3 regions of the Streptacidiphilus sp. MAP12-33 genome follow, and region 3 is predicted to be linked to each of the others. Evidence: riboswitches for the same ligand, from Rfam matches in the RefSeq annotation. Region 3 holds a riboswitch; each other region holds the start of a gene.

Region 1 (9,731 bases), on a different contig from region 3:
GCAGGAGCAGCGGCAGGCCGAGGAGGTGGTAGGCCACGTCGACGGCCGTGCCGCTGGTCGTCGTGAAGGCGAGTCCGACCAGGAAGCCGACGACGGCGAAGACCAGGGCCCCGAGGGCGAAGCCGCGGGACTGCGCCGGCTCCCGGCGCAGCCGGTCGGCGGCGACCAGCAGCACCAGGCCGATGACGCCCTCGGCCGTACCCGCCGAGTCCGGGTCGTAGGGCGGCGAGCCGCCAGCGATCACATGGGTCAGGTGGAGCACGGACATCACCAGCAGCGATGCCCCGACCCCGGCCGTGATCCGGCCGACCAGGCGGTCACCCCCGTCCCACCGGGCCGGGGCCGTGCGTGCGTTCACGCCTGTGGTCATGGCTCCAGGCTGACGCGCGGCGCGGCCGACCACGTCCCCCAGCGGGAGACACCCGCCCTACCCCGGCGGAAGCAGTCCCTCCCCACGGCCACCCGCCCCATCGCCACCCGCCACGGCGTCGGCCGCCACGGCATCGGCGGCGGCCTGCACGAAGGCGCGGACGCGCGCCGTGGTGTTGGCCTCCACCCACACCGGCCCGCGCTCGATCGGCGGTGCGTCGCGCAGCGGCACGTAGGCGAGGTCGGGACGCGGGTAGTACCGGCGGGCGTGCTCGCCGACGGGCAGGACGCCCCTGCCCATCGCGACCAGGCTCAGCATCTCCGAGAAGGTGCTGCCGACCGGCCCCTTCGGCACCGGCCGCCCGGACGGAGTGAACTCCGGGGTGCGGTCCCGCTTGAAGCCGACGGAGGTGGCCGCCGGATACTGCACCACCGGATGGTCGCCGAGAGCCTCCAGCGAGACCTCCACCATCTCGGCGAGCGGATGCCGCGCGGGCACGGCCAGCACCCGGCGCTCCCTCAGCAGGACGGGTCCGTTGGCCATCCCCTCGAACGGATAGGAGGCGATGAGCACGTCCACCGAGCCGTCCTCCAGGCTGGCCCGGGAGTTGAACAACTGCACCTCCCGCACGTCGACCCGGCACTCGGGGTGCCGCTCGCCGAAGAGGGAGACCGCCCGCAGCAGCACCGGCCCGACGAACTCACCCAGGAACGCGACCCGCAGCTCGCCGGTGACCCCGCGCCCGGCGTCCACCGCCCGCCGCAACGCCTGCTCCACCGCCGCGACCGCCGGGCCCAGCTCCTCGGCCAGTTGCCGGCCCACGGCGGTCAACCGCACCGTCCGGCTGGTCCGCTCGAACAGCGGCCCGCCCACCCGGCGCTCCAGTTTCCGCACCACCTGGCTGACCCGCCCGGTGGTCAGCCCCAGCCGCTCCGCGGTCCGCCCGAAGTGCAACTCCTCCGCGAGCGCAAGGAACACCTCGACCTCCACGCGTTCCCACACGGACCCAGCCCCCGCCCCGATCGTTGAATCCTGCTCAACGATCGTATGCCGATCGTGCGTTGTTCGGCACATGCTCCCCGCCGACCATGGAGACACCCCCAGAGCATCGGCCCAGCCCACCCGAGGAGCGCGAAGTGAGCAGCACCCCGACCCCGACCCAGACCCTGCGTGTCCAGGCCTTCGACCACCTGGTCCTCAATGTGGCCGACGTCGACCGCGCCCTCGACTTCTACCTCGGTCTGCTCGGTCTTGAGCCGGTCCGCGTCCCCGAATGGCGCGCGGGCAAGGTGCCCTTCCCCTCCGTCCGGATCTCCGCCGAGACCATCATCGACCTGGTCTCCCGCCCGCGCGGCGAGTCCAACGTCGACCACATCTGCCTCACCGTCGCCCCGCTCGACTGGGACGCCTTCCTCGCCGCCCTCCCTCCCACCGTCCCGGTCGTCTCCGGCCCGGTCCCGCGCTTCGGCGCCCGCGGCAGCGCGACCTCCGTCTACCTCCAGGACCCGGACGGCAACACCATCGAACTGCGCTGGTACCCGCAGGACGTGACGGAATGACGATCCGACGAACCAGGCATTCGGCGTAACCGCCGGACACGGAGCGTCGTTGGTCAGGGTGCGCGCAGGCAACCAGGGTGAGTCGACTTCGAAACGCGTGTGAATCTCAGAGCAGTCCGGGCAGCCCCCGGCGGGATGGATCTGTGGCCGTCAGCGACCTGCGCCCCTGGCCGCTGGGTCGTGCGGCGTCGTTCCTTCATCCCTGCTCATGAGAGGCGGCATCGCCATGCCACCTGACATCGCACTGATCGAGTCCCGCGCGCTGCGCAGGAGCGTCGTGCACCGCGTCGAGGCGCTCGACAAGGTCAAGATCCTCACCATGCTCCCGGACGGCACCTACGTGACGACCCGGATGGTCGCCGACTACTTCGAGGTCCCCGAAAGCACCATCAACAACCTCTCGCAGCGCCACCGCGAAGAGCTCGAAGCCAACGGTCTCCACATCCTCAAGGGTGTGGAAAAGTCTCGGTTCGTAAAACTCAACATGAGTTTTACGCAGGTCAGCGGCCGTGGAATCGCAATCTACGACCGCCGCGCCGTCCTCAACGTCGCGATGCTGCTGCGCGACAGCGCCGTCGCACGACGCGTCCGCGCGTACCTCCTCGACACCGAGGAGCGAGTTGTCCACAGGCCCGCCGGGAATCCACAGCCCCCGTCCCACGGCATGCCGCCGGGCCGGCGGCTCGGCCCCGGACCCCACTGGGACGAGTGGGAGGTCACCTCCCGCGACCCCGCCGCCGAGGCCTGGCGACAGGTCATCGACGGCGAGATCGTCCCGGCCCCGTCGGCGCCCGACTGGGCCGAGGGCGTCGATCGTCGCCTCGACTCCATGGGCCGTGTCGTCACAGCCCTGAACCACAAGGTGGACGACCTGTCCGACGACGTCCGCGAGGTCCGCCAGGACCTCCGCTCCCTCCGGAGCGAGCTCCGGCGTCCGCCACGGTCACCGCGGTCCGACACCGTCTGACCCCCACACCCGCCACACCCCGCTCCGCCCCCTTCGGGAAGCCCCGAGGGGGGCGGAGCCGTCTCACGAGGCCCCCGGAGTTTCGGGACGCCGAAACCATGTGACGCTTTTCTGCGCCGGAACCAAGTAGAGGTGTAAGGCAGTAACTCGTTCGTCCCAAGGAGCGTCCGTGCCCACGGAGCACCCGATAGCCCCACCCGTCAGGGACCCATCAGGGTTCGCCGAGTTCTACCAGCAGAACTTCGACGCCATCCTCGGCTTCGTCACCCGGCGCACCGACAGCGCGCACCTGGCCGCCGACCTGACCGCCGACATCTTCCTGACGGCGCTGGAGCAGGCGGACAGCTACGACGCCCGGCGGGGGGCGCCCGCTGCCTGGCTGTACGGCATCGCCCGCAACGTCCTGGCCTCGCACTTCCGCGGCAGCGCCCGCGAGCAGCAGGCCGTCTCCCAGATCGCAGGCCGCCGGATGCTGGACGAACAGGACGTCGCCGCGATCGAGGCGCGCATCGACGCCACCCGCGCCGCCCGGCGGCTGGCCGGTCTTCACGGCGCCCTGAGCGAATCGCTGCGAGCCGTGCTGGACCTGGTGGCCGTCGACGGACTGACCACCCGTGAGGCCGCCCAGGCCCTGGGCATCAGTACCGCCACCGCCCGGATGCGGCTGCACCGGGCCCGCAAGGCGCTGCGCAGCGTCACCCCGCCGACCGACCCGTCCCGCACCGCCCTTCTGGAGGCCGCCTCGTGAACACCCGTGTGCCCACCCCCGTGAACTTCCAGCAGCGCCTGCGCGACGAGCTGACCGCCCGCGCCGCAGAGATGACCGCCCTCGACCGGACCCCTGTCCGGCCGCGCCACGCCCGCCGCATCGCGGTGACCTCGCTCGGGCTGGCCGCCGCCGTCACCGCGGTCGTCCTGGGAGCCCAGGCCGGCGGCAGCCCCGTTGCCCCCCACGCCGCGCCGGTCACCTCCCCGAGCGTGGGCGGCAACCCGGCGCCCGCCCTCGGCGACGTCGGTTACACCGTGACGATCCGCCCCGACAAGGTCGTCGCCCTCAAGATCATCGGCACGCGCCTCTCCGGGCTCCAGGCGGCGCTGCGCCGGGCGGGCCTGCCCGCCGTCGTACTGACCCCATCAGCCGCCTGCCCCAGCAAGGTCGTCCCGGTCGACAGCAGCCACCTCGAGAAGGTGATGTCCCTGGACCCCAGGAACGGCCGTATCGCGCTGCTCGACCCCAGCGCCATCCCGCACGGGGACACCCTGCTGATCGTCGACGAATCCCCGGCGGACGCGCTCCACAAGTCCGTGGGGAGCCTGGCCACCATGCTGACCAGGCAGGCGCCGAGCTGCTTCCCCACCTCGCAGGTCGACATCGGCGAGGGCTGATCCCGCCGCCGGGCGGGGTGGCACCCGCCACCCCGCCCGGCACCGGAACAAGCCGCTGCGCCTGGCGGGCGCTCATGGAATTCACACCCGGCCCGGCCCTCGTTCTCAACGGTCAAACGGCCCATACCCCGGCATTCGGGCACGGCGTACCCGTTCGTGTCCGCACACCGGCCAGCACGCGATCTGGTGGCGCGAGACACCACCGGCGTGCTCTGGCTCTACCAGGGCACCGGCAACCCCAGCGCCCCCTTCGAGACCCGCGTCCGCGTCGGCGGCGGCTGGAACACCTACGACTCGATCGTCGGCGTCGGTGACATCACCAACGACGTCTGGACCGACCTGGTCGCCCGCGACGCGAGCGGTGTGCTCTGGCTCTACCAGGGCACCGGCAACCCCAGCGCCCCCTTCAAGGCCCGCGTCTCCCTCGGCAACGGCTGGAGCACCTACAACACTCTGGTCGGCTGACCGATCCTCCCTCGGTGACCGGTGACGCCACGGGCCGGCCTGCAACTCCTGCAGGCCGGCCCGTCGGCGTTGCCGATCAGTTGCCGATCAGTCGACCACGGGCAGGTACACCTTGCCGCCCTGGGCCATGAACTCCTCGGACTTGGCCTTCATCCCGGAGACGACAGTCGCGTCGTCGCCGTTCAGAGGCTCCTCACCGGCGAACATGTCCATCACGGTCCTGCTGATCTTCATCGAGCAGAACTTCGGCCCGCACATGGAGCAGAAGTGCGCCGTCTTCGCCGGGGCCGCCGGGAGCGTCTCGTCGTGGAAGTCGCGGGCGGTCTCCGGGTCGAGGGCCAGGTTGAACTGGTCCTCCCAGCGGAACTCGAAGCGGGCGTCGGAGAGGGCGTCGTCCCAGGCCTGGGCGGAGGGGTGGCCCTTGGCGACGTCGGCCGCGTGGGCGGCGATCTTGTAGGTGATCACGCCCGTCTTGACGTCGTCGCGGTTGGGCAGGCCCAGGTGCTCCTTGGGCGTGACGTAGCAGAGCATGGCCGTGCCCCACCAGGCGATCATCGCCGCGCCGATGCCCGAGGTGATGTGGTCGTAGCCGGGTGCCACGTCCGTGGTCAGCGGGCCGAGCGTGTAGAAGGGCGCCTCGTCGCAGATCTCCTTCTGGAGATCCATGTTCTCCTTGATCTTGTGCATCGGGACGTGGCCCGGACCCTCGATCATCACCTGGACGTCGTGCGCCCGTGCGATCCGGCCGAGCTCACCCAGCGTCTGCAACTCGGCGAACTGGGCCTCGTCGTTCGCATCCGCGATCGAACCCGGACGCAGGCCGTCACCCAGCGAGTAGGTGACGTCGTAGGCGCGCAGGATCTCGCAGAGTTCCTCGAAGTTGGTGTAGAGGAAGTTCTCCTGGTGGTGCGCCAGACACCAGGCCGCCATGATCGAGCCACCGCGCGAGACGATGCCCGTCTTGCGACGGGCCGTCATCGGCACGTAGCGCAGCAGCACCCCCGCGTGGACGGTCATGTAGTCGACGCCCTGCTCGCACTGCTCGATCACGGTGTCGCGGTAGACCTCCCAACTGAGCTCCTCCGCCTTGCCGTCGACCTTCTCCAGTGCCTGGTACAGCGGCACCGTGCCGATCGGGACGGGGGAGTTGCGCAGGATCCACTCGCGGGTGGTGTGGATGTTGCGACCGGTGGAGAGGTCCATGACGGTGTCCGCGCCCCAGCGCGTCGCCCAGGACATCTTCTCCACCTCCTCCTCGATCGAGGAGGTCACCGCGGAGTTGCCGATATTGGCGTTGATCTTCACCAGGAACCTCGAGCCGATGATCATCGGCTCTGACTCCGGGTGGTTCACGTTCGCCGGCAGCACGGCCCGCCCGGCCGCGATCTCCTCGCGGACGGTCTCGGCCGGCATTCCCTCGCGCAGCGCCACGAACTCCATCTCGGGCGTGACGATCCCCCGCTTCGCGTAGGCGAGTTGGGTGACCGCGGCGCCGTCGCGGCCGCGCCGGGGACGGCGCGGGCGGCCGGGGAAGACCGCGTCGAGGCCGTCGAGGCCCGCGCCCACCAGCACACCGCGCGGGGCGGTGTGCTTGAGGCCGTCGTCCTCCGGGCGCGGCTCGCGCCCGTGGTAGTCCTCGACGTCACCGCGCTGGCTGATCCAGGCGTCACGCAACGGTGGCAGGCCGCGGCGCACGTCCGGTTCGAAGGCGGGATCGGTGTACGGGCCGGAGGTGTCGTACAGCGGCACGGTGCCACCCGTGCTCAGCAGCACCTCGCGGTAAGGGACGCGCAGATCGGGCCGGGAGCCCTGGTGGTACGCCTTGCGCCAGGCCGGGGTCGGGTAGCCGCCCTCGGTGCTGGAGACAGACTTGTGCTGCGTGTCGTCATGCGTGGTCATCAGACCCACTACTCCCTACGCCGGCATTACCCGGTCAGGTTCCTGCGGTCGGCGCAGCGACGTCAGCGCCCTCTCAGCCCGGTGCTCCGAGCTCCCGCGTCTACAGATGAGATGCACACGACGATAGCGAGGAATGGCGGAGCTTGGCCAGGGCTGGGCCACGGAGTGGACACGCTGTAGCGTTCGCCAGCGTGGCAGAGCACCACCACCCCGACAGTCACGGGCACGGACACGGGCACACCCACGACCACGGCCCGGCCAGTCCCGCGTCCGCACGGCTGCGCGTCCTGCTCGCGGCGGTGCTGGTGCCGTTCGCGCTGGCCGTGCTGTCCGGCCTCTACCTGCTGTGGCCCGCGCCGCTGCCGGCCCACGCCCCGACGGGGACGGGCTTCGACCAGATCACCGTCACCGGCACGGTGACGGCCACCCGCACCGTGCCCTGCGGCCAGGGCTCGACCGCCACGAGCACGACGGGGGACTCCGGCACCTGCACGGAGATCACCTTCCAGCTGACCAGCGGCAAGAACTCCGGTCGCAGCGTCACCCAGACCCTCACCCCGGACCAGACCGCGGTCTACTCGGCGGGCGAGAAGATCGTCGTCGACTACTCGCCGACGGCGCCCACCGCGTTGCAGTACACGGTGGAGGACGCCGACCGCAGCGTCCCCGTCGCCCTGCTCGCGGGCGTCTTCGCGCTCGCCGTCGTCCTGGTGGGCCGCCTGCGCGGCCTGGCCGCGCTGGCGGCACTGGCGATCAGCTTCCTGGTGCTCACGTTCTTCGTGCTGCCGGCCATCCTCGGCGGCGAACCGCCGCTCGCCGTCGCCGTCGTGGGCGGCGGGCTGATCATGCTGCTGGCCCTCTACCTCTGCCACGGCCTCTCGGCCCGGACCTCCGTCGCGGTCCTGGGCACCATGGCCTCGCTCGCCCTCATCGGCGGCCTGGGCCAGCTGTTCATCGGCCTGACCCGGCTCACCGGCAACACCTCGGACGAGACGGCGTTCGTCCACTCGCTCTTTCCCGGCATCCAACTGCCGGGTCTGCTGCTCGCCGGCGTCATCATCGGCTCGCTGGGCGTCCTCAACGACGTGACGGTCACCCAGGCCAGCAGCGTCTGGGAACTCCACGCCGCCAACCCGGCCCTCGGCGCACGGGCGCTGTACCGCGCGGCGATCCGGATCGGCCGCGACCACATCGCCTCCACGGTCAACACCCTGGTCATGGCCTACGCGGGCGCGGCGCTGCCGCTGATGCTGCTCTTCTCGCTGTCGCACCGCGGGGTGTGGCAGGTGGCGACGAGCGAGATCGTCGCCGAGGAGGTCGTGCGCACACTCGTCGGCAGCATCGGCCTGATCGCGTCCGTGCCGCTGACGACCGCGCTGGCGGCGTTCGTGGCCTCGCGCGATGTCGCGGATCTTCCCGAAGTACCGGCACGAGCCCGGACATCCCACCGCCGCCGTCGGTGAGTTGCGGTCTCGGCGCGGCCGAATCCATGTGCGGGGGGCTGGGGCGGACGGCTAGAGTCTCGTCGTTGATCACCGTCGAGTGATCTCTCTTCCTTCCCGAGGAGCCCCGTGCGCATATCCCGCCGGCGCCTCAGATCCGCAGCCGTTCTCGCAGCGGCCACCCTGTGCGCCTCCGTATCGTTCACCGAAGCGGCTCACGCCGCCGCGGCACCCACCGTCTCGATCAGCATCGACGGGACGACACCCGGCACCACCCCGACCGTCTCCGGCGTCATCGGCGTCACCGCGACGGTCACCTCAAGCCCGGGCGCCCCTGCCACGCAGATCGAGTACTACGTCGCTCGGTCCGGACTCGTCCAGACCATCGCGATCCAGCCCGGCCAGTGCGATGCCTCCTGCACGCTCCACTGGACCATCGACACTGCGGCCGTACGGCCGGGCCAGACCGGCGGCGCAGCCCTCCCCGTCATCCCTGACGGAAGCCGTTTTGTTGGCGCGTTCGCCGCCAGTGCCGGCGCCACGAGCTCCGTGGCGAGCACCCCGGTCGACATCGACAACCACCGCCCGAATCTGCTCTCGTCGAATCTGCCGAGCATCGCCGGTGTCGCCACGGCGGATCAGCTGACCTTCAACGTCACGCCGGCCGTCTCGCCGACCGCTCCGGCCGGGACCACCATCGCCGACGTGCAGTTGGAGGCAGCCGGTCCGGGGGCGCAGGCCTGGCCGGTCTCGCACTTCACCGACAACGGCGACGGCACCTGGACCGTCCACTTCGCCAAGGGCTCGCTGCCCGGTGGCTTCTACTCGGTCTATGCCGTCGCGACCGACAGCAACGGCATCGTCAGTGCGCCGAGGACCGGCGAGGTCATCGTCGACTCGGGCTTCACCGTCACCCCGCAGGCCACCGCCACTCGGCCGGACGGACAGGCCCTGTACGCCGACGTCACCCACCCCGGCTGGACCGGCTGCGGTCAGTCCTTCTCCTACCCGGGTGTCACCCACCTCCAGCTCGACGTGGACGGTCAGCTCTGGCAGGACTCCGCCGTCGACGCGGGCCTGTTGGTCTGGGACGGGCACGGCTGCCGTCTCCCGGCAGCCGGTACGTCGGGCACGCCGCTCAAGCGGCTGCCGCTCGGCCGGCACACGCTGACCTGGGTCGTCACCGACAACGCGGGCGTCCAGCAGAGCGTCGACCAGCAGGTGACCGTCGCCCTGCCGCTCACCTCGAACTGGCCCGTCCTGGACCAGACCGTGGTGGCGGGCAGCCCCCTGCAGGTGAAGGCCAAGGTCTCCGCGCCGGACGGCTTCAGCAAGCTGCGGTCGTGGTCGGTGGTGCTGAACGGGATCAAGGTGGTGGCGTCCGGCACCGGGGCCACGCCGGTCTCGCTCTCACTGCCGACACCGCTGACGAGGGAGACCGGTGGCACCGTCACCCTGCACCTGGTCTCCGACAGCGGGCTGATGTCCGCCCAGACGTTCTCCTACCAGACCGGCTGGGCCACCGCGGCCTACGCCCACGTCTCGGCGACCTCGGTGAAGCGCGGTTCCTACGTCTCGCTCTACGCGAGCGACTGGGAGCGCATCAACGGCACCTGGCACTTCGAGCCGCCCTTCTGGGCGAC
Region 2 (9,731 bases), on a different contig from region 3:
CACCGCGCGCACCCCCGGCAGGGCGCGCGCGGCCAGCACCGTCAGGGCGATCCGGCCCGCGTCGTTGTGGGCGGGAACCACGACGACGCATTCGGGAGCGCCGTTCCCACTGCCGGTAACGGGAATTGATGCGGAATCAGCCTCGTGGGCCGATGCAGAGTCCGGGGCCATCCCCGGATCGTACGGTTCCAGCGGCGCTACGACACCCCCGCGTCGCTCCCACTAGCAGACCCCTTCGCGTACCGCCGGACGAATACCCCGAACGGAGGAACCATCGTCGCTCACCGTGCGTCATTCCGGACGATGCGTCAGTCTCGTCCCAGAACGTGCTCGCGCGAGCCAACGATGGGTAGAGAACCGGTAGGGGCGGCATCGCCCGGGCCGGAAGGTCCTGGTTGCGGTCGCCATCGCCGCCCCGCGCCGGTCCCGTCGGGTTCTGTGAGCGCGTCGGGCGTGGTGCGCTTCTCGTTGCGCGAGGTCACGTACCGATCCTTGACCGTCACGGAAAGGAACGAGTGCTCATGCGCGGGGTATCAACACTCGTCAGCAAGGTCAGTCGGCACCGCTCCCGGGCGCGACTGCTCGGCGCGGCCAGGATCGCTTCCCAGGGGTGGGACTGGCCGGTGCTGCCCGGCGTCGGTCTCGGGCCGGAGGGCGCGTGCCGCTGCCCCCGTCCGGACTGCCAGATTCCCGGGGTCCATCCGCACGACCCCAAACTGCTCGCCGCGACGACGGACGACCGGATGATCCGCTGGTGGTGGTCGCGCCGTCCGCAGGCGCCGGTCCTGGTCGCCACGGGGGACAAGGTCTGCGCACTGAGCCTGCCCGCCGAGGCCGGCGTCCGGGTCCTCGACTACTTCGACGCACTGCGTGTCCGGACCGGCCCGGTGATCGCGACGCCGACGCGCTACGTGCTGCTGGTGGCGCCCTACTCGTTCCCGGAGCTGGCCGAGCTGCTGGAGGCCCAGGAGTGGGTGCCGACCAGCCTGCGCTACCACGGTCCCGGTGGCTACCTGGTGCTGCCGCCCTCGCGGACCGCGGCCGGGTCGCTTCGCTGGGTCCGCCGTCCGGCATCCGCGCGGCGGGAGCCGTGGCTGCCCGCGGTGGGCGATCTGGTGGAGGCGCTGGTCGCGGCGAGTGTCGCGACGCCGGACGGGGCCTCGCTCGCGCCCTGAGCGGCTTTGCCCACTGGAAGTACCAAGGAAAAGGAAAAGGCCCGGCCGCTGGCGACGGGGGATGCACCAGCGACCGGGCTGTTCAAACCGTAACAAACTCTGGCCCGCAAGCAAATTCCCTTGGGGTGTCGGTTTGTGCGGAATTATCGACTCCACCGGGTGAATGTGACGCAGATCACCTTGTTTGCGGTGGAGTCGACTGCCGAAAGTGAGGCCAATTCAGCTCAGCGTCACCTGGCGGCTGGTGAGCCCCGCACGCGCCTTGCGCTGCTCCGGCGTCAGCGGCTCGGTCACCGCCAGCGCGGCGGCGAGGCGCTCGGCGAACTCCGCCGCCGGCTTCTCGACGTCCGCGGCGGCCAGCTCCTGCGGCAGGTCCCAGACCGGCACGACCAGGCCGTGGGCGCGGAACGAGCCGACCAGCTTGGTGCCCTCGCCGAGGGAGGCCTCGCCGGTCGCGGAGAGGCGCGCCAGCGCGTCGAGCAGGCGCTCCTCCTCGTGCGGCATGACCCAGCGCAGGTGGTTGCGGTCCGGGGCGGCGCACCAGTAGGCCTGCGGCACCGAGTCCAGCTTCGCGGTCGGGATGATCGCCGCGTTGGCCTGCTCCAGCGAGGCGGCGACCTCGCCGGTCGCACCGGCCGCGTCCTCCAGCCAGAACTCGAAGCCGGTCCGCACGTCCGGCTCGAACGTGGCGTCCAGGTCCAGCAGTTCCTGCAGGCGCGGGCCGCCCGGCTCGGGGCGGCGCGGCGGCACCGGGTTGCCCGGCTCGGTCGCCAGCGCCTGGATCAGAGCGTCCGCGAGGTCCCGGCTCAGGTCGCCGGAGGAGGTCTGGGTCTGCAGGCCCAGCAGGACGCTGCCGTCCTGGCGGCGCATGGCCGGCCAGGCCATCGGGAGCACGGTGGCCAGCGTCACCGACGGGACGTCACCCGTTGCGGTGGCAAGCGTCTCCGCGTTGACCGTCAGCGCGACGGTGGCGGCGGGCACCAGCTCGCGCAGGGCGACCCAGTCGCCCTCGCCCGGCAGTCCCTCGAACGGCCGCTGTACCAGCTCCGTCACCGCGTGCGCGGCCTCCCGCCCGTGGCACGCCTTGTAACGGCGCCCGGACCCGCAGGGGCAGGCTTCCCGCGCGCCGACGACGGGCACCGGCCCGTCGGTGACGGCCGCGGCGGTCCGGAGGGGGGCCTTCTTCTTGGCCATGGTGCGTACTCCCGAGGGGACGGAACGTGAAAGCGGGAACGAAGTTCCCTCCGGGAGAGCCTAGAGGTAGTTGCACGGCCCGGGCGGCGCAGCCGCCTCAGGGGCGCGGGGAACCGCGCGAGCAACCACCCGAGGCGGATGGCCCTGCTCGATGAGGACCGTCCGCGCGTGGGTGGCCTGTCGCGCAGAGCCCCGCGCCCCTGAGGCGGTGCGACCGAACAGAGGTGCCTAGCTGGCCGCCGCCGCCGGCGGCTCCTCGCGGCGGGCGTGGCGGGCGCGGACGCGGAGGATCGCCCAGACGGTGACCTCGCCGGTCGCGTCGTCGCGGACGCCCCACTCCGAGGCCAGTTGGCCGACGATCCCCAGCCCGCGGCCGCCCTTCGCCGTCAGGGACGGATTCCCGCGGCGTGGCCGCGTCGGGCCACCGCCGTCCGTCACCTCGACGGTCAGCAGGCCGTCGCTGTGCAACTCCCAGCCCACCAGTACTTCTTCGCGCTCCTGTGCGGTCAGCTCCCGCTCCAGCGGTCTCGCGTGCCGACAGGCGTTGCTCAACAACTCCGACAGGATCAGTACCGCGTCGTCTATGACGGGCTCGGGGACCAGGCGTTCACCGAGATCCTCACGCAGCCTCCGTCGCGCGGCACGCACACTCTCCGGACCATGAGGTACTGCCATGGTCGACGAAGAAGTCGGCACATCATGCGCCACCACCACGGCCACCCCCGGACCTCCTCCTTCGTCTTGCGCCAGGGTGTGAATGCCCGGTGCGGGCAAGTCGAAAACTGAAAACAAGGCAACCCTGCGTGCTTTCCAGGAGCTCGCGGCGGGCGCAAGGAGCGCATTTAACAGCGCGTCACAACCCCGCTACGCTGCGCATTCATTCGACGCCTCGGAATGGTGTTCCAGCCACGATCCAGAGGAATTTCCAGCCATTCCGGACGAATGGATCGGGCCGTTGGCCGGAATGAACCCCACGACTCGGTCTAGCGTCCGAGCTGGTCGAGAACTCGCCGCGGATGGTTGGTGATGATCGCGTCCACGCCCAGCCGCAGGCACAGCTCGACGTCCTCCGGCGCGTCCACCGTCCACACGTGGACCCGGTGGCCGGCCCGGTGCAGGGCGGCGACGTAGCCGGGGTTGGCGCGGATCAGGTCGATACCGGGGCCCGCGATCCGCGCGCCGTGCGGGAGGGAGCCGTCGCGCAGCCAGGGCAGTACGCGCTCCATCAGGAAGACCGTCGGAAGCTCCGGCGCCATCTGCCGCACGCGCTTGAGCGAGAGCTGCGAGAAGCTCATCACCCGCACCGGTGAGGGCTCGTCGCTCCGGCCGTTCGGCAGGAGGTCGAAGCGGCGCAGCAGCTCCATCAGCCGCTTCTCGACCAGGCCCGCGTAGCGGGTGGGGTGCTTGGTCTCGATCGCGAGCTCCACCCGGCGCCCGGCGTCGGCGTGGAGTTCGAGCAGTCGCTCCAGCGTCAGCACCCTGGTGTGCTCGGGCGAGGTCCAGTCGGCCTCCTCGACCTGCGTCGAGCCGTTCGCCTTCCACGCGCCGAAGTCGAGCTCGGACAACTGCGCCAGCTCCAGGGTGGAGACGACGCCGCGCCCGTTCGATGTGCGGTTGACGGTGCGGTCGTGGACGCAGACCAGGTGGCCGTCGGCGGTCAGCCGGACGTCGCACTCGAGACCGTCCGCGCCCTGCTCCACCGCCAGCTGGTAGGCGGCGAGGGTGTGCTCGGCGAAGGTGCCGGAGGCTCCTCGGTGGGCGATGACCGTCGTCCGCGCGCGGTTGGGGACGACGGTCCGGGGGCTGGGCTGGTTGTGCACGCCTCTACCTTATTCGGGTCGCGTGTACGTCAGGTGAACGCGCAGCCCCGTACCGTCCGCGCAGGTCAGGCAGGTCAGGCAGGTCAGGCGCGGGTCAGGCCGCGCGGCGGCGCAGCACCGGGGTCAGCGCCCAGGTGACCCCGCCGGCGACGAGGAAGGAGAAGAGCGAGGCGGAGGTCCACGAGGTGGGGTGGATGTGGGTGAACTTCTGTGCGTCGGCCCAGAAGCTGATCCACCACGCGTACGGCAGCGTCGCCGGGTTGATCAGCTCGTAGAGGACGAAGCCGAGCGCCCAGGGCAGCAGCGTCAGCCAGCGGGTCGGCGCCTGCTCGCTCATGTCCCAGCCGTCACGGCCGCGGCCCAGGAAGAAGTCGACCGCCAGCACGGCGAGCAGCGGCACGAAGAACGCGCCGATCAGACCGAGGAAGGCGTAGTAGATGTCGGTGAACTTGCCGATCTGAAGCGCCGAGCCGGTCACCAGAGCGCCGATGCCCAGGGTGAGCCAGCGGCGGTCGACCTTCGGGAACAGGTTGTGGATCGACATCGCCGTCGAGTAGACGTTCGCGAAGGACTGGTCGGCCTCGCGCAGCACCAGCACCAGGAAGAACAGCCAGCCGGCGGTCAGCCCGGTGAAGGTGGAGAAGATCTTGTTCGCGTCCCCGCCGACCTGCGTCAGGGCGATCGCGCCGACCACGTAGCACCACACCTGCGCCACGGTGTAGCCGGAGAAGGTGCCCCAGAAGGACGCCTTGCCGGTGCGCGAGTGGCGGGTGTAGTCGGCCGCCAGCGGCACGAAGGAGATCGAGACCGCGACCACGTAGTCGGTGGCGCTCAGGAAGCCGTTCCAGTTGCTGCCGCCGGGGTTGTGCACGCCGTGACGGGCCAGCTGGACGGTGAAGTAGAGCATGGAGACGCCGACGGCGATCGCCACGTAGCGGCGCAGCGCCGCGATCGAGCCGAGCGGCCAGATCGTCATCGCGGTGGTGAGCAGCCCGGCCAGGACCACGTAGACCCAGCGCGGGATGCCGCCGTACAGCGCCTGGGCGCCCTGGGTGATCACGATCAGCTCGTAGATGCCCCAGCCGATGCACTGCAGGATGTTCAGCACGGTCGGCAGGTAGGACAGCCGGGTGCCGAAGAGCCCGCGCAGGACGGCCATGGCGGGCGCGCCGGTGCGGGTGCCGATCAGCGCGGCGAGCGCCAGCATTAGGGTGCCGACCACGGTGCCGACGACGATCGCGGTGAGGGAGGCGGCGAGGGCCAGGTTCTGGCCCTGGCCGTTGACCATCACCGTGGCGGCGCTGGAGAACCCGATCAGGCTGACGCCGAGATTGGCCCACAGGGCCGCCTGGTCGCGGAAGCCGAGCGTTCTCGGCGGTGCGGTGTCGAGGACGAGCGGCGCCTCGGCGCGTGCGTCGGCGGACGACGGCTGGGCGTTGTGCAGGGTCGCGGACATGGCCGTGTTCAGAGCTCCCTACGCCGGCATTACCCGGTCAGGTTCAGGCGGTCGGCGACCCTGCCGCGTCAGCGGCTCGTCGCCCTCTCAGCCTGGAATGAGGTCCAAGCTCCCGCGCATATGATGCGTGTGTTCGAGGGCATGGTAAGCCGTCGCGCCGACGTGGCCAAGAGCATCGCCGCAGTTCGGACATCCGAACCAGGTGCTGCGCGCACGGCTGGGACTTACGATGCCCCGACAGCGTGTGCGGAATGCTAGGGGCGTTGGTCCCTCAACAAGGAGGTCGTTCGTGAGCACCGAGCACGAGGGCGGACCCGAGGGGACGCCGTCCCCTGCCCCCGCTGCGGTTCCGGCGGACAGCACGGATCGTCCGGTGGATCAGGCGCCCGCGAGCAGCCCTATTGAGCCCCCGGCCGACCCGGAGCTGGCTGGCTACCCGGCCCCGGCGGCCGAGCCTGCTGACGCCGCCGCCGAGCCTGCCGCGGCCGAGCCCGCGACCGTCGAGCAGACGGCCTTCGCGCCTGCCCCGGCCGCGCCCGCCGCTCCCGCGCCCGCTGCGCCTGCTGCGGCCCCGGTGAGCGACAGCGCGCCGACCCAGCCGCTGCCGCAGCCCCCGGTGCCCCCGTACCAGCCGGAGCCCGCCGCTCCCGCCGCTCCCGCCGCCCTGGCGGCCGATGCCCCGGCTCACGCCCCGGCCCAGCCCGTGACGCCGCCCACGACGCAGCCCTACGGCGCGCCGCCGCTGCCGCCGGTCCCGCCGACGCCGCCCACCTCGGGTGCCGGCGGTGTCTTCGGTGCGGGCGAGCCGCCCTACGGCGGTGGCCCGGCCGTGTCGCCCTCCCCGTACGGCATGTACGGAGCGGGTGTGCCCTACGAGAAGCCGAAGAAGGTCAGCCGTCGCGGCACCTTCATCGCCGTCCTCGCCGCGACCGCGATCCTCGCGGGCGGTCTCGGCGGCGGCATCGGCGCCTGGCTGGAGAGCCGCAACTCCGGCGGCGCGGACGCCAGCACCACCGTCTCCAGCAGCACCGACCCGAAGGCGCTCAGCCGTGCGCCGGGCTCCATCGCCGCGATCGCGCAGAAGGCGCTGCCGAGCGTCGTCACCATCGAGGCGAGCGGCTCCTCGGAGTCGGGCACCGGCACCGGATTCGTCTTCGACACCCAGGGCCACATCCTCACCAACAACCACGTCGTCGCGCCCTCGCTGGGCGGCGGCAAGCTCACGGTGAAGTTCGCCGACGGCTCCAGCTACGGCGCGTCCGTCGTCGGCCGCGCCCAGGGCTACGACGTCGCGGTGATCAAGCTGGACTCCACCCCGAAGGAGCAGCTGGTCCCGCTCCCGCTGGGTGACTCCGACCAGGTCCAGGTGGGCGACACGACCATCGCCATCGGCGCGCCCTTCGGGCTCTCCGGCACGGTGACCTCGGGCATCATCAGCGCCAAGAACCGCCCGGTCGCCTCCGGCGACCAGACCGGCGCGCAGACGTCCTACATGAACGCCCTCCAGACGGACGCCTCGATCAACCCGGGCAACTCCGGCGGACCGCTGATGAACGGCGAGGGCCAGGTCATCGGCATCGACTCGGCGATCCAGTCCACCGGCCAGTCCACCGGTGGCAGCCAGTCCGGCAGCATCGGCCTCGGCTTCGCCATCCCGATCAACCAGGCCAAGTGGGTGGCCCAGCAGCTGATCAAGACCGGCCAGCCGGTCTACCCGATCATCGGCATCCTCCGCGACGACACCTACACCGGTGACGGCGCCCGCATCAACACCTCCTCGGTCCAGGGCACCCCGCCGGTCACTCCGGGTGGTCCCGCCGACAAGGCCGGCCTGAAGCCGGGCGACGTGATCACCTCCCTCGACGGCGTGATCATCGACTCCGGCCCGACCCTGGTCAGCGAGATCTGGGCCCACCACCCGGGCGACAAGGTCACCGTCACCTACACCCGCAATGGGCAGTCCCACACGACCATCCTCACTCTCGGTTCCCGAACCGGTGACAACCAGTAATCACCGCCATCCGCGGCTCAACTCGTGAGAAGATCCCTGCCGTGGACCGTGATCGCATACGATCACCGCGTCCGCGCCAGGAGTCTTGCCCGAGCGGCCTAAGGGAACGGTCTTGAAAACCGTCGTGGCTTCACCGCCACCGTGGGTTCAAATCCCACAGACTCCGCAGTAGATCGGCCCCCGACCAGCGACAACGGTCGGGGGCCGATCGGTTGGAAGAGGTCGGACGCCAATGGCTGTGGGCACGGTCGGGCAAGCGGTCGGGCTGTTCGCCGTCACGAACGTGGACGACATCCTGGTCCTTTCGCTGTTCTTCGCCCGGGGCTCCGGGGAGCCGGGTCTCACCCGTCGGATCATGGTCGGCCAGTACCTGGCGTTCGCGGTGATCCTCGCCGTGTCCGTGGCGGCCGCCCTGGGCGCGTCGTTCCTCCCGAGGACGGCGCTGCCCTACCTCGGGCTGCTGCCGCTCGCCCTGGGGCTCAGGGCCGCACGGCAGTCCTGGCGCCACCGCGCCGCCCCGGGCGAGGCCGCGCCGAGGAGCAGGCAGAGCGGGCCCAGGACGCTGGAGGTCGCCGCGCTCACCCTGGCCAACGGCGGCGACAACATCGGCGTCTACACGCCGGTCCTCGCCACGGCCGGCCCCGGAGGGATCGCCGTCTACGCCGCCGTCTTCCTGGCCCTGGTCGCGGTGTGGTGTCTGGCGGGCAGGTACCTGGCCACCCGCCCGGCCGTCGCGAAGGCGCTGGGACGCTGGGGCGACGTCCTCCACCCCGTCGTCCTCAGCGGTATCGGCCTGTTCGTCCTGATCGACGGTGGCGCGCTGTAGGGTGCCGCCGTCGATCACCCGGCTAGCGCAGAACGCGGTAGTCCAGGAGCAGGTAGCCCGCCGGGGAGGGGCGGCTGCGGAGGAGTTCGAGGCGGAGCGGGGGCAGGTCGTCGAGGAGGCGGCGGCCCGTGCCGGCGATGCCGGGTGCCACCACGAGCTTGAGCTCGTCCACGAGTTCGGCGGCGAGCAGGGCTCGCGCGAGCGAGATACTCGCGTGGACGCCGATCTCGCCACCTGCCCGCTGCCTGAGCGCCCGGACGAAGTCGAGCGGTTCGCCGTCGATCGCCGAGGCGTGGTCCCAGCCGCCGTCGAGGGGCGTCGACGTCGCGACGTACTTGGTGACGTGGTTGATGAACGTCGCGAAGGGCTCGATCGGGCTGCTCGGCCAGAACCGCGCCCACTCGTCGTAGCTGCGGCGGCCGAGGAGGACCGTGTCCTGGGGTTCGATCACCGCGGCGAGGTTGGCGTCCATCGCCTCGTCCCAGTCGGTGAAGAACGTGTCCGGGGCCTCGGCGACCCCGTCGAGCGACAGCAGCATGTAGACGACGATCTTGCGCACGCCTCGTACCTCCGATTGGTGTCGGTGCCCATCATCCGACGGATCGGGGCGGGGGAACTCATCGCCGCGACGCGCGGCGGATTTCCGGTCGGCCCCGCCGGCGGGCGTGGGCCGGGCTGCCCGGACGCCGGGGTCACTGAGCTGTTCGCGCCCCCGCCGGTGGGCCGGTGGGCCGGTGGGGCAGGCTGGGCGTCATGGCAGACTCCCTCCTTCCACCGCCGGCCGACGCCACGCCGCGGCAGATCGCCGACGACTACCTCGACGCGATGGTCGGTCGGGGCTGACCCCGGAAATCCGGGTCCATGCGTGCTCCGCGCCCGATCCACACCAAAGGGCGAAATGGCCCGGCAGCTCTGGCTCTTTGTCGATTCGTTGAGGAATTCTGACTGTGCGACGTCGCAGTCCGCAGCACTCCGAAGTACCGCAGAACCAGCCAGGAGGACCGCATGTCCCGTATCCGTACCGCTCTCGTCGCCGTTCCGCTCGCCGCCGCCGCCCTGCTGATCGGGGCGGGGGCCGCGTCCGCCGACAACGGAGCGTTCGCGGGTGGGGGTTCGAGCAGCAGCACCACCACCAGCTCCGTGACCGACACCGGGACGGGGAACCTCTCCGGCTGGGTGGACGGCAATGCCAACTGGTCGCAGCAGACGGCCAACGGATCCGGCGCGGCCAACCAGAACAACACCTTCG
Region 3 (9,731 bases):
CGCTGCTGGTGACGTTCTTCGGCGCCCACGGCCGCGACCTCGGCGGCTGGATCGCCGTCGGCGACCTGATCCGGCTGCTCGCCGCGCTCGGCGTGGACGCGCAGCCGGTCCGGTCGGCGGTCTCCCGACTCAAGCGGCGGGGCTTCCTGGTGCCGGAGCCGCTGGGCGGCGTGGCCGGGTACACGCTGTCGGAGCAGGCCCGGGAGCTGCTGGCGGACGGCGACCGCCGCATCTACGCCCACCGGGCGCCGCGGCTCGCCGACGGGTGGGTGCTGGCCCTTTTCTCCGTCCCGGAGAGCGAGCGCCACAAGCGGCATGTGCTGCGCAGTCGCCTGGCCCGGCTGGGCTTCGGCACGGCGGCGCCGGGCGTGTGGATCGCCCCCGCGCATCTCTACGAGGAGACGCGCCACGTCCTGGCGCGCCTCGAACTCGCCGCGTACACCGACCTCTTCCGCGCGGAGCATCTCGCGTTCGACGCGACGGCGGAGTCGGTGCAGCGCTGGTGGGACCTCCCCGCGCTGGCGCGCTGCCACGAGGAGTTCCTGGAGGTCCACGAGCCCGTCCTCACGCGGTGGAACCGCGCGCGCGGCGCTGTCGCGCCGGCGGAGGCCTTCGCCGACCACCTGCGCGCCGTCGACAGCTGGCGCCGCCTCCCCTACCTGGACCCGGGCCTCCCCCCGGAGCTCCTCCCCGCCTCCTGGCCGGGCGGCCGGGCGGCCCGCGTCTTCCAGGAACTCGACGCCCGCCTGGGCGGAGCCGCGCGGGACTTCGTGAAGGAAACCGTGGCGCGGTAGTCGCACCACCCAGGCGGCGCAGCCGTCAGGGGCGCGCCGCTCTGCTGATCAGCGGCTCCTCCCCCAGCCTTCGGCCGGGAGGTGCCCCCTGCGTGGGCGCGAGCAACCACCGGTGTGCGGATGGTCCGGGGCGTTCGGGGCTCTACCTGCGTGGGAGGGGCGCCTTCCGGCCGAAGGCTGGGGAACTGTCGCGCCCCGCGGCGGAGCCGCAGATCGGCAGAGCCCTGGGCCCTGGACCCTGGACGGTGCCACCGCGCCTACTGCCTCCGGCCCGTCTGCGGGCGTCGGCTGCCCGCCCGGTACTGGACCGGCCATTCCACGCCCGGCCCCGACCACTCCTGCTCCGCCGCAGCGTGCAGCGTCCACGCCGGGTCGTACAGATGCGGTCGCCCCAGGGCGACCAGATCCGCGCGGCCGGCCAGCAGCAGCGAGTTGACGTCGTCCCAGGACGACACCGCCCCCACCGCGATGACCGGCACGCGCACGCGGTTGCGGATCGCGTCCGCGAACGGGGTCTGGTAGGAGCGGCCGTAGGCGGGCCGCTCCTCGGGGACGACCTGGCCGGTCGAGACGTCGATCGCGTCCGCGCCGTGCGCGGCGAAGGCCGCGGCGATGACGACGGCCTCCTCGGTGTCGTTGCCGCCCTCCGTCCAGTCCGTGGCGGAGATGCGGACCGTCATCGGGCGGTCCCCCGGCCACACCGCGCGCATCGCGTCGAAGACCTCCAGCGGCCAGCGCAGCCGGTTCTCCAGCGGCCCCCCGTACCCGTCCTCGCGACGGTTGGTCAGCGGGGAGAGGAACGAGGACAGCAGGTAGCCGTGCGCGCAGTGCAGCTCCAGCAGGTCGAACCCGGCCTCCGCGCCGCGCCGCGCCGCGTCCGCGAAGCGCTGTTTCAGCGCCTCGAGCCGCTCGTGCGTCAGCTCCGCCGGCACCTGGCCCACACCGGGCCGGTAGGCGAGCGGCGACGGGCCCTCCAGCGGCCACGCCTGCTCGGGGGCGAGCGGGTCGTCCATGCCCTCCCACATCAGCCGCGTGGCGCCCTTGCGCCCGGAGTGGCCGAGCTGGAGGCCGACGGCCGCGCCGCTGCGCTCGTGGACGAAGCCGGTGATCCGCGCCCACGCGGCCTGCTGCTCGTCGTTCCACAGGCCCGTGCAGCCGGGGGTGATCCGGCCCTCGGGGGTGACGCAGACCATCTCCGTCATCACCAGCCCGGCGCCGCCCAGCGCCCGCGAGCCGAGGTGCACCAGATGGAAGTCGTTCGGCAGGCCGTCCTGCGCGCTGTACATGTCCATCGGGGAGACCACGACGCGGTTGCGCAGCGTCAGCCCGCGCAGCCGGAAGGGGGTGAACATGGGCGGCGTACCGGCCTCGGCGAACTCCTGCTCCGCCGTCGCGACATAGCCCGGATCGCGCAGCCGCAGGTTGTCGTGGGTGATCCGGCGGCTGCGGGTGAGCAGGTTGAAGGCCAGCTGCCAGCCCGGCTGGTCGAGGTACTGCTCCAGGTTCTCGAACCACTCCAGGCTCGCCTGCGCGGCGCGCTGCGTGGAGGCGACGACGGGGCGCCGCTCCTCCTCGTACGCGGCCAGCGCCTCCGGCACGCGGTCGTGTCCGCGCAGTGCCTCCGCGAGCGCGACCGCGTCCTCCATGGCGAGCTTCGTGCCGGAGCCGATGGAGAAGTGCGCGGTGTGCGCCGCGTCCCCGAGCAGGACCGTCCTGCCGTCGCGCCAGGTGGCGTTGCGGACGGTGGTGAAGGCGATCCACCGCGAGTCGTTGCCGTGCAGCGCGTGCCCGCCCAGCAGGTCGGCGAAGAGCTTCTCGCAGGCGGCGACGGACTCCCGCTCGTCCATCCGGTCCAGCCCGGCGCGGCGCCACACGTCCTCGCGCATCTCGACGATGACGGTGCTGCCCGCGTCGGAGTACGGGTAGCCGTGCAGCTGCATCACGCCGTGCTCGGTGCGCAGCACCTGGAACTGGAAGGCGTCGAAGACCAGGTCGGTGCCGAGCCAGATGTAGCGGCACTGCCGCTCGTCCAGCTCGGGCCGGTAGACCTCTGCGGCGGCGGTACGGGTGCGCGAGCGCACCCCGTCGGCGGCGACGACCAGGTCGTACGCGCGCGCCAGCTCGGCGGCGGGCGGCGCCTCCGCGCGGAAACGCAGGTCGACACCGACGGCCCGGCACCGGTCCTGCAACAGGCCGAGCAGGCGACGCCTGCTGGTCGCCGCGAAACCGTGCCCACCGGAGGTGAAGACCTGGCCGCCGGGCAGGTGCACGTCGATGTCGTCCCAGCGGGCGAAGCCCGCCGCGAGGGCGGCGTACAGCTCGGGGTCGGCGTCCTCGATCCCGCCGAGCGTCTCGTCGGAGAGCACCACGCCGAACCCGAAGGTGTCCCCGGGCGCGTTGCGCTCCCAGACCGTCACCTCGTCCGCCGGCCGGTGCTGCTTGGCGAGCGCGGCGAAGTAGAGCCCGCCCGGCCCACCGCCGATGACCGCGATCCGCACAGCTGCCTCCCTGCCGTTATGCCGTGTCCCTCACCATCGTAACGAGAGCGCTATGCGGTGTCATCGGCCGCGCTCGTCGACCGTGCTGATCGACCCTGCTCATCGCCCCTGCCACTTGGGCGGGCGCTTGCCCGTGAAGGCGGCGTGGAACTCGGCGTAGTCCGCGCTCTTCATCAGCAGTGCCTGCGTCATCGCCTCCAGCTCGACCGAGGCCGCGAGGCTCATGTCCAGCTCCTGCGTCAGCAGCGCCTTGGTCTGCGCGAGGGCGAAGGCCGGGCCCTCGGCCAGGCGGCGCGCGAGCGCGCCCGCCGTGGCGTCCAGCTCCTCGTCCTCGACCAGATCGCTGACCAGGCCGTACCGGTCCGCGGTGACGGCGTCCACGGTGTCGCCCAGCATCAGCAGCTTGGTGGCGTGCCCGAGCCCGACCAGGCGCGGCAACAGGTACGCGGCGCCCATGTCCGCGCCGGCCAGCCCGACCTTGGTGAACAGGAACGCGAACCGCGCGGAGCGGGCGACCACCCGGAAGTCCGCGGCCAGCGCCAGCACGGATCCCGCGCCTGCGGCGATCCCGTGGATCGCCGCGACGATCGGGATCGGGCACTCCCGCATCGCCCGGACCACCTGCCCCGTCATCCGGGTGAAGTCCAGCAGCTCGTCCGGCCGCATGGCCAGGGTGGCGCCGATGATCTCGTTGACGTCCCCGCCCGAGCAGAAGCCGCGGCCCTCTCCCCGCAGGAGGATCGCGCGGGTGTCCCCGCGCTGCGGCAGCTCCGCGAGGAGATCGCGCAGGTCGGCGTAGGACTCGAAGGTGAGCGCGTTCAGCTTGTCCGGCCGGTCCAGCGTGACCGTCAGCACGCCCGCCTCGTCACGGGCCAGACGGAAGTGCCGCCACTCCTCGGTGAACGGCACGGATCCACGGAACGGGCTCATGGCAGTAGCCTCCCCTGTTGTCGACCAGCGTCACGAACACGATATGCCCAGGGGTGGACGGCTGGGAACGGCCGCCGGGCCGGGCCTGGTGCATACTGCAAGGGACGCCGAGGACGAAGGAGCTGAGCATGCGTTACGCACCGATCGCCGTGGTCGTGGCCGCGATCTGCGCACTGGAGTGGGTCACCTCGCCCACGGTCCTGGCCGCGCTCGCGGTCGTGATCCCGACGCTGATGCTCGCGCCTGTGGCGGTCCTGGCCGCGAGGCCTCTCGGGAACGAGGACGAGGCCGTGGGCAACCGGCGGGTGGCGTAACCACCCGGGGCGCGGGGCTTCGCCAATGCGCGGCTCCTCCCCCAGCCTTCGGCCGGGAGGTGCCCCGAGGTGCCCCCTGCGTGGGCGCGAGAACCACCGGCCTGCGGATGGCCCTGCGTGTGCGGTGCTCTACCTGCGTGGGTGGCCTGTCGGGCTGACGCGGCGGAGCCGCTGATCAGCAGAGCCCCGCGCCCCTGGAGGGTGCAACCTCAGGCGGTGGCAGCCTTCAGTGCGGTCGCCGGGTCGGCCGCCTTCTCCGGATCCAGCCGCGCGCCCGCCTCGATCAGCTTCCGTCCCTGCGCCAGGTCCCGGGGCTTGTCCACCGTCAGGACCGCCTGCAGCCTGTCCTCCCGCAGCCACAACACCGTGTCCTCGCCACGGGCGACCTGCTGCGCGCCCGCGTCGATCGAGCCCGCGACCTGGACCATGTGGCCGAACTGCTCGGACCAGAAGTACGGCACCGGGTCGTAGTCCACCTCCCCGCCCAGCAGGTTGGCCGCGACCACCCGCGCGCCCTGGAGCGCGTTGTCCCAGTGGTGCACCGCGAGCCTGCGCCCGTAGCGGGCCGACGGGAAGGACGCACAGTCGCCCACCGCGAACACCTCCGGGCGTCCCGCCCGCAGGCGCGCGTCCGCGCGGACCGCGCCGCGGTCGTCGAGGGGGATGCCGGAGCCGGCCAGCCAGGCGTTGTCGGGGCGGGCGCCGATGCCGACGACGACCACGTCCGCCGCGATCTCCCGGCCGTCGGTCAGGTGCACGGCCCGCGCCGTGATCCCGCTGACCGCCGAGGCCGTGAGCAGCTCGACCCCCGCCGCCGCGTACCACGCGCGCGTGCGCTCGCCGAACTCCGCGGGGAGCGCGCCCGCGAGCGGGGACGCGGCCGCCTCGACGACGGTGGTCTCGCAGCCCAGCTGCCGGGCGACGGTCGCCGCCTCGGCGCCGATCCAGCCGGCGCCGACGACGACCACGCGCGCGCCGGGTCGCAGCGCCGCGCGCAGGGCGAGCGCGTCGTCCTGGGTGCGCAGCAGGAACGCCGAGTCGGGCTGGCCGGGCAGCGCGACGGGGGCCGCGCCCGTCGCGAGCACGAGGTGGTCGTAGCCGAGGTCGCCGTCGTCGGTCTTGACCGCCCGCGCCTCGACGTCGAGGGAGAGCGCCCGGCGACCGAGGTCCAGGCGGATGTCCAGCTCGTCGAAGTCGATCTCGAAGCGCGAGTGCTCCGCCCGCCCCAGCAGAACGTCCTTCGAGAGCGGCGGACGGTCGTAGGGCGGGTGGGCCTCCGCGCCCAGCAGCGTCAGCGTCCCGGCGTATCCCTGCTCACGCAGGGCCACCGCCGTCTGCACCCCGGCCATTCCGGCCCCGACGATCACAACAGCCATTCGGCCACTGTATAGAGTGGGTCCAGAACGCGGGAGCCCGGAGCACCGGGCTGAGAGGGAGGCTGGGGCGCCTCCGACCGTCCGAACCTGATCCGGGTCATTCCGGCGAAGGGAGTGCAGAACCATGACGTCATCGGACGTCGATCGAGCCGTGCCGCCGGACGTGCTGGTCGTCGGCGGCGGGATCATCGGCCTGGCCGTGGCCTGGCGCACCGCGCAGCGGGGCCTCGCCGTCACCGTGCTCGACCCGGGCCCGGGGCACGGTGCCAACCAGGTCGCCGCCGGAATGCTGGCGCCGGTCACCGAGCTCCAGTACGGCGAGGAGCCCCTGCTCGCGCTCGGCATCGCCTCCAACGCGCGCTACGCCGACTTCGTCGCCGAGCTGACCGAGGCGAGCGGCGGGCTCGGCACCGGCTACCGCCGCTGCGGCACCCTCGCCGTCGCGCTCGACGCCGACGACCGGGCCGAGCTGCGCGAGGTGCACGCGTTCCAGCAGCGCCTGGGCCTGACCTCGCAGTGGCTGACCGGACGCGAGTGCCGCCGGCTCGAGCCGATGCTCGCACCGGACGTGCGCGGCGGGACGCTGGTCGCGGACGACCACCAGGTCGACGGGCGCCGCCTGGGCGCCGCCCTGGTCGAGGCGTGCCGCCGGGCCGGGGTGACCCTGCACCGGTCCCGCGCCGCCGAGCTGCTGCTCGACGGCGACCGCGCGGGAGGCGCCCGTGCCGAGGACGGCACGACCCTGCGCGCGGAGCAGACCGTCCTGGCCGCCGGGAGCTGGAGCGGTGAGCTGCCGGGCCTGCCGCCCGAGGCCCAGCTGCCCGTCCGCCCCGTCAAGGGCCAGGTGCTGCGGCTGCGGATGGAGAGCGTGCAGGGGCCGCTGCCGATGCCGTTCCTCTCCCGCAACCTGCGCGCGGTCGTCAAGGGCGTCCACCTCTACCTGGTGCCGCGCGAGGACGGCGAGCTGGTGCTCGGCGCGACGATGGAGGAGCAGGGCTTCGACACCACCGTCACCGCGGGCGGTGTCTACGAGCTGCTGCGCGACGCCCGGGAGCTGCTGCCGGGCATCACCGAGCTGCCGCTGGTCGAGGCGAGCGCGGGCCTTCGGCCCGGGACGCCCGACAACGCGCCGCTGCTCGGCCCGACCGCGCTGCCGGGCCTGGTCGCCGCGACCGGCCACCACCGCAACGGCGTGCTGCTGACTCCGGTGACCGGCGACGCCATCGCCACCTACCTGACCACCGGCGCATTGCCTCCCGAGGCGGCGCCGTTCACTCCCACCCGCTTCCAGCACAGCCCGATCCCGGAGTTCGCCCGATGACCGCCCCCGCCGCCTCCATCCGACTGACCGTCAACGGCGAGATCCGCTCGCTACCGGGCGGGGTGACCCTCGCCGAGGTGGTCGCCGAGCTGTCGAGCGCGCGCAGCGGTGTCGCGGCCGCCGTGAACGAGGCCGTGGTCCCGCGCAGCGAGTGGAACGGCACCGTGCTCGCCGACGCCGACCGCGTCGAGATCCTGACCGCCGTCCAGGGAGGCTGACCACCATGGCCGACGACCTGCTCACCATCGCCGACCGTTCCTTCTCCTCCCGCCTGATCATGGGCACCGGCGGCGCGCCCAGCCTGGAGGTGCTGGAGCAGGCGCTGCTCATCTCCGGCACGGAGCTGACGACCGTCGCGATGCGCCGGATCAACCCGGCCGCACGCGGCTCGGTCCTGGAGGTGCTGCGACGTTGCGGCATCGACGTACTGCCGAACACCGCCGGCTGCTTCACCGCCGGGGAGGCGGTGCTGACGGCGCGGCTGAGCCGTGAGGCGCTCGGGACCAACTGGGTCAAGCTGGAGGTCATCGCCGACGAGCGGACCCTGCTGCCCGACCCGATCGAGCTGCTGGACGCCGCCGAGACCCTCGTCGACGACGGCTTCGTCGTCCTTCCCTACACCAACGACGACCCCGTCCTGGCCCGCAAGCTGGAGGACGTTGGCTGCGCCGCGGTCATGCCGCTGGGCTCGCCGATCGGCTCCGGGCTCGGCATCCGCAACCCGCACAACTTCCAGCTGATCGTCGAGCAGGCGAACGTCCCGGTGATCCTGGACGCGGGCGCCGGCACCGCCTCGGACGCGGCGCTGGCCATGGAGCTGGGCTGCGCGGCCGTGATGCTGGCCACCGCGGTCACCCGCGCCCAGGAGCCGGCGCTGATGGCGGAGGCGATGCGCAAGGGCGTGGAGGCCGGGCGGCTGGCCCACCGGGCGGGCCGCATCCCCAAGCGGTTCCACGCCGAGGCGTCCTCGCCGATGGCGGGCCGGGCGGCGTTCGACCCGGAGGCACCGGACTTCTGAGCCGGGCTGCTGAGCCGGGCTGCTGAGCCGCGTGCCGCACCCGCCCGTGCCGCCCCGGCCGTCACACTTCTGCGACGGATCGGGCCGTGGCGCGGGCGGAGGTTCCGCCTCCCCCTACACTCCTCAGGGTGGACGTAACGCTGCAGGACCCCCTTATCGGGCGCATGCTCGACGGCCGGTACCGGGTCGAGCAGCGCGTCGCCGTGGGCGGCATGGCCACCGTCTACCGGGGTCTGGACACCCGGCTGGACCGGGTCGTCGCGCTCAAGGTGATGCACCCCGCCTTCGCGGCCGACCCGGAGTTCGTCGGGCGCTTCATCCGCGAGGCCAAGGCCGTCGCCAGGCTCTCGCACCCGAACGTCGTCGGCGTCTTCGACCAGGGCGAGGACCACTCCGCCGTGCCGGCGGTGGTCTTCCTGGCCATGGAGTACGTGCCGGGCTGGACCCTGCGCGACCTGCTGCGCGACCGCGGCGCGCTGAGCCCGCGCACGGCGCTGGACATCCTGGAGCCGGTGCTGGCCGCGCTCGGCGCCGCCCACCGCGCGGGCCTGGTGCACCGGGACGTGAAGCCGGAGAACGTGCTGCTCACCGAGGACGGCCGGGTCAAGGTCGCCGACTTCGGCCTGGTGCGCGCCGTCGACGGGCAGACGGCGGCCACCACCCAGCAGGTCATGGGCACCGTCTCCTACCTGGCGCCCGAGCAGATCGAGCGCGGCGCGGCCGACCCGCGCACCGACGTGTACGCGTGCGGCGTGCTGCTCTACGAGATGCTGACCGGCTCCAAGCCGCACACCGGCGAGAGCCCGATGCACGTCATCTACCAGCACCTGAGCACGGACGTCCCGCCGCCCTCGCAGCGGGTGCCCGGTCTGCCGCAGCCTCTGGACGCCGTCACGCTCGCCGCGACGGCGCGTGAGGCCTCCCGCCGTCCCGCCGACGCGGTCGAGCTGCTGGCCGCGCTCCAGCAGATCCGGCGCGGGCTGACGCCCGCGCAGCTGGACGCGGAGCCGCAGCGACCGGTGCCGCAGCAGCCGGGCGGTGTCGGCGCCGCCACCACCGTGCTGCCGCCGTTCGCGGGCGCGGCCACCGGGCCCGCCGCGGAGGCACCGGTGGAGCGGACCTCGATCATGGACCCGGCGCTGCTGCGCGAGCTGCCCGCCGACTTCGTGATGCCGCGCCACGAGACGCCCGACGCACCGCCGGTGGCGCGCCGCCGCCGGGGCGGCGGCCGCCCGCGCTGGGTGCTGCCGACCGGGGTGGTCCTGGTGCTGGCGCTGCTGCTGGCCGGGCTGACCTGGGCGCTCAACGGCGGCCTCTACACGAGCGTGCCGGGCGTGCTGGGCGAGCCGCAGGCGACGGCGGTGCGGACCCTGGAGAACGCGGGCTTCGTGGTCCAGGTCCGGCAGGACTTCTCGCCGACCGTCGCCAGGGGCTCGGTCATCGGTACCGATCCGGGCCCGGGCGCACACGTCCGCAAGGA

Evidence for each region. A riboswitch is a leader RNA that binds a small molecule or an ion and turns the genes downstream of it on or off. The one in region 3 is predicted to bind thiamine pyrophosphate.
Region 1: it holds a riboswitch for thiamine pyrophosphate, as region 3 does, so the genes downstream of both, thiC (phosphomethylpyrimidine synthase ThiC) here and thiO (glycine oxidase ThiO) in region 3, are expected to answer to the same signal.
Region 2: it holds a riboswitch for thiamine pyrophosphate, as region 3 does, so the genes downstream of both, ABH931_RS00880 (cytosine permease) here and thiO (glycine oxidase ThiO) in region 3, are expected to answer to the same signal.

Annotation. Positions count from the first base shown of each region.
Region 1 is NZ_JBGCCA010000001.1:246,604-256,334, forward strand. It holds gene ABH931_RS01205 (hypothetical protein) at 1-370, opposite strand, end outside; gene ABH931_RS01210 (LysR family transcriptional regulator) at 428-1,348, opposite strand; gene ABH931_RS01215 (VOC family protein) at 1,537-1,929, shown strand; gene ABH931_RS01220 (hypothetical protein) at 2,156-2,896, shown strand; gene ABH931_RS01225 (RNA polymerase sigma factor) at 3,066-3,644, shown strand; gene ABH931_RS01230 (hypothetical protein) at 3,641-4,282, shown strand; gene ABH931_RS01235 (hypothetical protein) at 4,469-4,747, shown strand; gene thiC (phosphomethylpyrimidine synthase ThiC) at 4,835-6,646, opposite strand; TPP riboswitch at 6,642-6,754, opposite strand; gene ABH931_RS01245 (YibE/F family protein) at 6,838-8,109, shown strand; gene ABH931_RS01250 (hypothetical protein) at 8,218-9,731, shown strand, end outside.
Region 2 is NZ_JBGCCA010000001.1:164,851-174,581, reverse strand. It holds gene ABH931_RS00905 (hypothetical protein) at 1-81, opposite strand, end outside; gene ABH931_RS00900 (bifunctional DNA primase/polymerase) at 522-1,175, shown strand; gene ABH931_RS00895 (DUF5926 family protein) at 1,395-2,369, opposite strand; gene ABH931_RS00890 (ATP-binding protein) at 2,598-3,044, opposite strand; gene ABH931_RS00885 (glycerophosphodiester phosphodiesterase) at 3,353-4,189, opposite strand; gene ABH931_RS00880 (cytosine permease) at 4,284-5,645, opposite strand; TPP riboswitch at 5,644-5,771, opposite strand; gene ABH931_RS00875 (S1C family serine protease) at 5,935-7,656, shown strand; tRNA gene ABH931_RS00870 (tRNA-Ser) at 7,736-7,822, shown strand; gene ABH931_RS00865 (cadmium resistance transporter) at 7,889-8,482, shown strand; gene ABH931_RS00860 (dihydrofolate reductase family protein) at 8,505-9,041, opposite strand; gene ABH931_RS00855 (hypothetical protein) at 9,488-9,731, shown strand, end outside.
Region 3 is NZ_JBGCCA010000022.1:126,828-136,558, forward strand. It holds gene ABH931_RS22305 (PaaX family transcriptional regulator C-terminal domain-containing protein) at 1-794, shown strand, start outside; gene ABH931_RS22310 (bifunctional salicylyl-CoA 5-hydroxylase/oxidoreductase) at 1,052-3,292, opposite strand; gene ABH931_RS22315 (enoyl-CoA hydratase family protein) at 3,392-4,222, opposite strand; gene ABH931_RS22320 (hypothetical protein) at 4,351-4,536, shown strand; gene ABH931_RS22325 (NAD(P)/FAD-dependent oxidoreductase) at 4,746-5,912, opposite strand; TPP riboswitch at 5,932-6,043, shown strand; gene thiO (glycine oxidase ThiO) at 6,037-7,233, shown strand; gene thiS (sulfur carrier protein ThiS) at 7,230-7,451, shown strand; gene ABH931_RS22340 (thiazole synthase) at 7,457-8,251, shown strand; gene pknB (Stk1 family PASTA domain-containing Ser/Thr kinase) at 8,380-9,731, shown strand, end outside.